DNA from 2 places in the Streptomyces sp. NPDC000229 genome. Region 1 is predicted to be linked to the other one. Evidence: predicted binding sites of a transcription regulator. Region 1 holds the regulator's gene; the other holds the start of a gene.

Region 1 (3,407 bases):
ATCTCCGAGGCGAACGACATCCTCGGCGACCCCAAGAAGCGCAAGGAGTACGACGACGCCCGCGCCCTGTTCGGCAACGGTGGCTTCCGCGCCGGTCCGGGCGGCGGAGCCGGCGGCACGTTCAACTTCGACCTGGGTGACCTCTTCGGCGGCGCCCAGGGCGGAGCCGGCGGTGCCGGCGGCTTCGGCGGGGGCCTCGGGGACGTCTTCGGCGGGCTGTTCAACCGGGGCGGCGCGGGCACCCGCACACAGCCGCGCCGGGGCCAGGACATCGAGTCCGAGGTGACGCTCAGCTTCACCGAGGCGGTGGACGGGGCCACGGTCCCGCTGCGGATGTCCAGCCAGCAGCCCTGCAAGGCCTGTTCCGGCACCGGCGACAAGAACGGCACGCCCCGTGTGTGCCCCACCTGTGTCGGCACCGGGCAGGTCTCGCGCGGCGGCAGCGGCTCCTTCTCGCTGACCGACCCGTGCGTGGACTGCAAGGGCCGCGGGCTCATCGCCCAGGACCCGTGCGACGTGTGCCACGGCAGCGGGCGCGCCAAGTCGTCCCGCACCATGCAGGTCCGCATCCCCGCGGGCGTCTCCGACGGGCAGCGCATCCGGCTGCGCGGCAAGGGCGCGCCCGGCGAGCGGGGCGGCCCGGCCGGTGACCTGTACGTGGTGGTGCACGTCGACGCCCACCCGGTGTTCGGCCGCAAGGGCGACAACCTGACCGTCACGGTGCCCGTCACGTTCGACGAGGCGGCGCTCGGCGGCGAGATCAGGGTGCCGACCCTCGGCGGGCCCGCGGTCACGCTGAAGATCCCGGCCGGCACGCCCAACGGCCGCACGATGCGCGCCCGGGGCAAGGGCGCGGTCCGCAAGGACGGCACGCGCGGGGACCTGCTCGTCACCGTCGAGGTGGCCGTGCCCAAGGACCTGAGCGACAAGGCGCGCGAGGCGCTCGAAACGTACCGGGAGGCCACGGCGGGTGAGGACCCGCGGGCCGAGCTGTTCCAGGCCGCGAAGGGGGCTTGAAATGGACGGACGCCGTCGCAATCCGTACGAGCTGACCGACGAGACACCGGTGTACGTCATCTCGGTGGCGGCCCAGCTCAGCGGACTGCACCCGCAGACGCTGCGCCAGTACGACCGGCTGGGCCTGGTCTCGCCGGACCGTACGGCCGGGCGGGGCCGGCGCTACTCGGCGCGTGACATCGAACTGCTGCGGCAGGTGCAGCAGTTGTCGCAGGACGAGGGCATCAACCTGGCGGGCATCAAGCGGATCATCGAGCTGGAGAACCAGGTCGCCGCCCTCCAGTCCCGGGTCGCCGAGCTCACGGCGGCGGTCGAGGGCGCGGCGGCGGCGATGCGGCAGCGCGAGGCGCAGGTGCACGCCTCGTACCGGCGCGACCTGGTCCCGTACCAGGACGTGCAGCAGGCGAGCGCGCTGGTGGTGTGGCGTCCGCCCAAGCGCGGGGAGTGACACGTTCCGTGAGGCCCCTTCCGTTCCGGCGGAGGGGGCCTTCTTCCGTATGTACGGGCGGGTGTACGCGCGTGTGATGATCCCGGCGTGCGGACGAATCGGCGGCACCGGATACGTGGGGCGGGCACGGGGGCCGTGCTGGTGGTCCTGACGGCGCTGGGGGCGGTGGCGGTGAGCGCGCCGAGGCGTCGGTGGCCTGGCGCAACACGGTGACCCGCACCGACGCCGTGGCGACCAGCGGCGCGTATCTGCGCGTGACCCCCGCCCCGGCGTGGCGGCCCAGACGGTCGCCCCGGACGGGCCGCTGGACCTCGGCAACACCGGGGCCGTCGAGGTCACGCCCTGGGCGCCGTACGACCCGGCCTGGGGTCTTTCGTTTGGATCAGGCTGGATCAGGGTGCGGTGTCCAGGCGTCACGAGCCCAGCAAGATCCGAACGAGAGGCCCTAGGGGATCAGCTCGGTCACCGCGTCCAGCGTCGTCTCCCACAAGGGCTGGGCGCCCGTCCCGAAGGCCGCCGCGAGGGCGGTGCCGACGGCGACGTCCTGGGCCGCCACCTTGGCGTTCTCGTCCCAGTCGGTGGTGACGTGGCCGTCGCCGGTGGACTGAAGCTCGCCGAGCCGGCGGCCGTTGCGCAGCAGCCGGCTCTCGCCGTACCCGCAGGGCACGAGCCGGTAGCGGGCGGTGCCGACGCGGGCGTCGACGCGGTAGGAGCGGCGGGAGAGCCGGCCCTTGGCAGGTGCGATCCCGGCCGGCCGGCCGTCGACGGTGAGCGTCAGCAGGGCGGGGTCACGGGTGCCGATCGGGATGTGCGGGTCGGGCTCCGTGCCGGTGGCGCGGACCAGCCGTACGTGCGGGAGGCCGGGGCCCGTGACGTCGAGCGTGCCGGCGCCGGACAGCAGGCGCACGGTCGGTGTGGCGGGGAAGTGGTCGTGCATGGTCAGTGATCCTGCTCCAGGATGCCCGACTGCGCTATGAGATATCCCAGTTGGGCACGGCTCCCGCTGCCGAGGACGGCCGCGAGCTTGGCGATGTGGGCGCGGCACGTCCGTACGTTCATGCCGAGGCGGCGGGCGATCGCCTCGTCGACGTGGCCTTCCACGAGGAGTTTGGCGATGGAGCGCTGGACGCCGCTGATGCCGTCGGACTTCAGGTCGTACGGGATCTCCTCGTTGATCGGCACGGCCAGCTGCCAGAACTGGTCGAAGACTCCGGCGAGGTAGGCGACCAGGCCGGGGTGGCGCAGCTCCAGGGCGACTTGGCGGTCGCTGCGCGCCGGTACGAAGGCCACTTCGCGGTCGACGATGATCAGCCGGTCGATGATCTGCTCCAGGGTGCGCACCTGCACCTCGGGGCCCACGTGTTCCAGGTACGTCAGCGTCAGTTCGGTGTGGCGGGCCGTGTGCTGGTAGAGCGTGCGCATCCGGATGCCCCGGCCGAGCAGCGGCCGTACGCGGCGCAGTGCCTCGCTCAGGCCGTGGGCGGGGCGTCCGCCGCCGGGCTGGACGGTCAGCAGCTCCTTCTCGCAGCCGGCGACCACGCGGTCCAGCGTCGCGTTGATCCGGCTCAGTCCCTCCAGCACGGTGATGGCGTGCGTGGTGGGGGCGTTCTGGGCGCTGATCGCCATGAATGGCTCGAACGCGTCGGACAGTTCGACCGTAAGACGTCTACGCTCCAGGATCTCGCGCTCGATGGGCTGGAGCAGTTGGGCCAGCGCGGAGGAGGGCGGGACGGGGCGGAGCCACTGGGCGTCGTCCGGGTCGGGGTGCAGCAGCGCGAGGTCGAGGAGACAGGGCACCTCATCCGCCTCTGACCGGGGTATTCGTCCGCTGCGCAAGGCGTTGGCGTAGAGCTCGGAACCCGCCTCGCAGAGCTCCGCGTGGGAATGGGGGTGGCCAGGCTTGTCTGGTTTTACGCTCATCTGTACACCCCCAGGCTCCTGC
Region 2 (3,407 bases), on a different contig from region 1:
CAGGACGTCACCGCCCGCGCCGGTGACGGCGAGGCCGGTGGCGACGCCGGGTACGGAGGTGCGGCGCTCGGCCGGGTCCTGGGCGGACTCGGGCACATGGTGCGGCCGTCCGATGAGCCCGCGCAGGTCGCCCTCGCCGATGGTGAACGGCAACTCCTGGTCGCCCAGTTCGTGCTTGGCGGCGACCTTGCGCAGCAGCCGGGCGATGGACCGCTCCAGGTTCCGGACGCCCGCCTCACGGGTGTACTCGCCCGCGAGCTTGCGCAGCGCCGACTCGTCCAGCGTCACCTCGCCGCTCTCCAGGCCCGCCCGCTCCAGCTGGCGCGGCACGAGGTGGTCACGGGCGATGACGACCTTCTCGTCCTCGGTGTAGCCGTCGAGGCGGACGATCTCCATCCGGTCGGCGAGCGCCTCGGGGATGGCCTCCAGGACGTTGGCGGTGGCGAGGAAGACCACGTCGGACAGGTCGAGTTCGACCTCCAGGTAGTGGTCGCGGAAGGTGTGGTTCTGCGCCGGGTCGAGGACCTCAAGCAGCGCGGCCGCCGGGTCGCCCCGGAAGTCGGAGCCGACCTTGTCGATCTCGTCGAGCAGGACCACCGGGTTCATCGACCCCGCCTCCTTGACGGCCCGCACGATCCGGCCCGGCAGGGCGCCCACGTACGTACGCCGGTGGCCGCGGATCTCCGCCTCGTCGCGTACGCCGCCGAGGGCGACCCGTACGAACTTCCGTCCCATCGCGTGCGCGACGCTCTCACCGAGGCTCGTCTTCCCGACGCCGGGCGGGCCCACCAGCGCGAGGACCGCGCCGCCCGCCCGTCTCCCACCACCACCCTCAACCGAGGCGCTTCGCGCCGCCCCTTCCTTCTGCCGCCCGCCCACGAATACGCCGAGGCCGCGGTCGGCGCGCCGCTTGCGTACCGCCAGGTACTCGGTGATGCGCTCCTTCACGTCCTCCAGGCCGGCGTGCTCGGCGTCGAGGACCTGCTTGGCGCCCTTGATGTCGTAGCTGTCCTCGGTGCGCTCGTGCCACGGCATCTCCAGGACCGTGTCGAGCCAGGTGCGGATCCAGGCGGTCTCGGGGTTCTGGTCGCTGGACCGCTCCAGCTTGTCGACCTCCTTGAGGGCGGCTTCGCGCACCTTCTCGGGGAGGTCGGCGGCCTCGACGCGGGCCCGGTAGTCGTCGGACTCCTCACCGTCCTTCTCTCCGTTGAGCTCGCGCAGCTCCTTGCGTACGGCTTCGAGCTGGCGGCGCAGCAGGAACTCCCGCTGCTGCTTGTCGACGCCTTCCTGGACGTCCTTGGCGATGGACTCGGCGATGTCCTGCTCGGCGAGGTGGTCGCGCAGCTGCTCGGTGGCGAGCTTGAGGCGGGCCACGGGGTCCTCGGTCTCCAGCAGTTCGACCTTCTGGGCCACGGTCAGGAAGGGCGAGTAGCCGGAGTTGTCGGCGAGGGCGGAGACGCCGTCGATCTGCTGGACCCGGTCGACGACCTGCCAGGCACCGCGCTTCTTGAGCCAGCTGGTGGCGAGCGCCTTGTACTCCTTGACCAGATCGGTGATCTGCCCGGGCAGCGGGTCGGGGACCGATTCCTCGACGGTGGTGCCCTCGACCCACAGGGCGGCGCCCGGGCCGGTCGTACCGGCGCCGATCTTCACACGGCCACGGCCGCGGATGAGCGCGCCGGGGTCGCCGTCGGAGAGCCGCCCGACCTGCTCGACGGTGCCGAGGACGCCGATCCCCGCGTACGTCCCGTCGATGCGCGGCACCAGCAGGACCTTGGGCTTGCCCTGCGCTCCCGACGACCGGGCGGCGGCCTGGGCGGCCTCCACCGCGGCTCGCACCTCGGAGTCGGACAGGTCCAGTGGCACCACCATCCCGGGCAGCACGACCTCATCGTCGAGCGGCAGCACGGGCAGGGTGAGCGGTGTGGACGTCGATGCCATGATCTCCCCTTCGGCAGTCAAGTTGAGCTGTACACACTCAATGCTTATGACAGCCGCAGTGTTCCCCATGGATGTTCGCTGTGAGCGATCACCCTCTCGTGTCCTGTAGCGGTGAACCTGGCCCGGCAGGCACCGTCAGCTCGGCGTGGACGAGGTCTCGCACGAGCGCGAAGAGAGGCCCCGACCGGCCCCCGGCCTCTCGCCCCCACTCCTCGAAACCGCTCGTGGCACCATGCGCCCATGGACTTCGCGCTCGTTCCGCCCACAGGTGTGGGCCCCCTGCGGATCGGCATGTCACGGCGAGAAGCCGACAGCGCGCTCCAGTCGCTGCGCGCCTCCGAGGAGCACTCGCCGTCCGACCGCGCAGGACAGCACATCGTCCGCCCGAGCGGCTTGATGATCAGCATCGGCTGTGTGCGCGACCGACTGGAGTCCGTGGAGTTCGGACGACCGTCCGACCCGTCGGATTCCGTGCTCTTCCGCGGCGTCGACGTCTTCGCCCTGCCGGCCCGTGAGGTGGTGACGCGCATGGCCGCGCTCACCACCGTCACCCCCGATCCGGAGGACTCCGCGTCGTTCGTCGCACCAGATCTGCTGCTCAGCTTCTGGCGCCCCTTCGAGGCCGACGACCAGCCCGACGAAGAGCAGGGGTACTACTTCGGTTCCGTCCTCCTGGCTCGTCCGGGCTACTACGACGGGCCTGGCCCCACAGCCTTGTGAGACGCCTCCGCCGGGCACCGTCGGCCGGCTGATGGCGTCGCGGACATCACCTGCGCACGCCACTGGTAGCCGACACGCGCAGCCCGGAGGGGCAGAGTGGGGCGCATGCTGAACGAGGACGGCACTCTGGCCCGTGAGGTCTCGCTCGACCGTGTACCGGAGGCCTTCGTCCCGGTGGTCGACGCCGCGCGCGTACGGATCGGGAAGACCTTCGGCCCCGCACGACTCCACAGCGCGTATCTGTACGGCAGCGTTCCCCGCGGCACCGCCACGCCCGGCGTCTCGGACCTCGACCTGCTGATCGCCCTGCACGAGGAGCCCACCGACGCCGACCGGGACGCCGCGGCCGGCATGGACGCGGAACTGGACCGCCGCTTCCCGCAGATCGACGGCGTCGGGACCCTGCTCTTCGGCGCGCCCACCCTGCTGAGCGAGCGCGAACGCTACGACCTGGGCTTCTTCGTCGCCTGCCTGTGCACCCCGCTGCTGGGTGAGGACCTCGCCGGGCGGCTGCCCCGCTACCGGCCCACGTCGCTGCTCGCCCGCGAGACGAATGGGGACCTCGCCCTGCTCCTGCCGCGCTGGCGGCAGCGGGCGGCCGGGGCCACGACGGGCGCGGAGCGCGCGCGGCTGGGCCGCTGGGTGGGCCGCCATCTGGTGCGTACCGGCTTCACGCTGGTGATGCCGCGCTGGGGCGACTGGACGAGTGACCTGGACGAGATGACGGAGGCGTTCGCCGCCCATTA

Evidence for each region. The regulator HspR, encoded in region 1, represses chaperone genes until heat shock. The targets are predictions, from matches to a motif close to TTGAGNNNNNNNNNCTCAA.
Region 2: a site for HspR is predicted at 1,964-1,982, ahead of lon (endopeptidase La). Genes of this name have one in related genera too.

The regions. Positions count from the first base shown of each region.
Region 1 is NZ_JBEPEL010000078.1:26,080-29,486, reverse strand. It holds gene dnaJ (molecular chaperone DnaJ) at 1-1,017, shown strand, start outside; gene ABT360_RS28485 (heat shock protein transcriptional repressor HspR) at 1,019-1,465, shown strand; gene ABT360_RS28480 (hypothetical protein) at 1,911-2,402, opposite strand; gene ABT360_RS28475 (helix-turn-helix transcriptional regulator) at 2,405-3,385, opposite strand.
Region 2 is NZ_JBEPEL010000019.1:41,086-44,492, forward strand. It holds gene lon (endopeptidase La) at 1-1,941, opposite strand, end outside; gene ABT360_RS12875 (hypothetical protein) at 2,182-2,661, shown strand; gene ABT360_RS12880 (nucleotidyltransferase domain-containing protein) at 2,767-3,407, shown strand, end outside.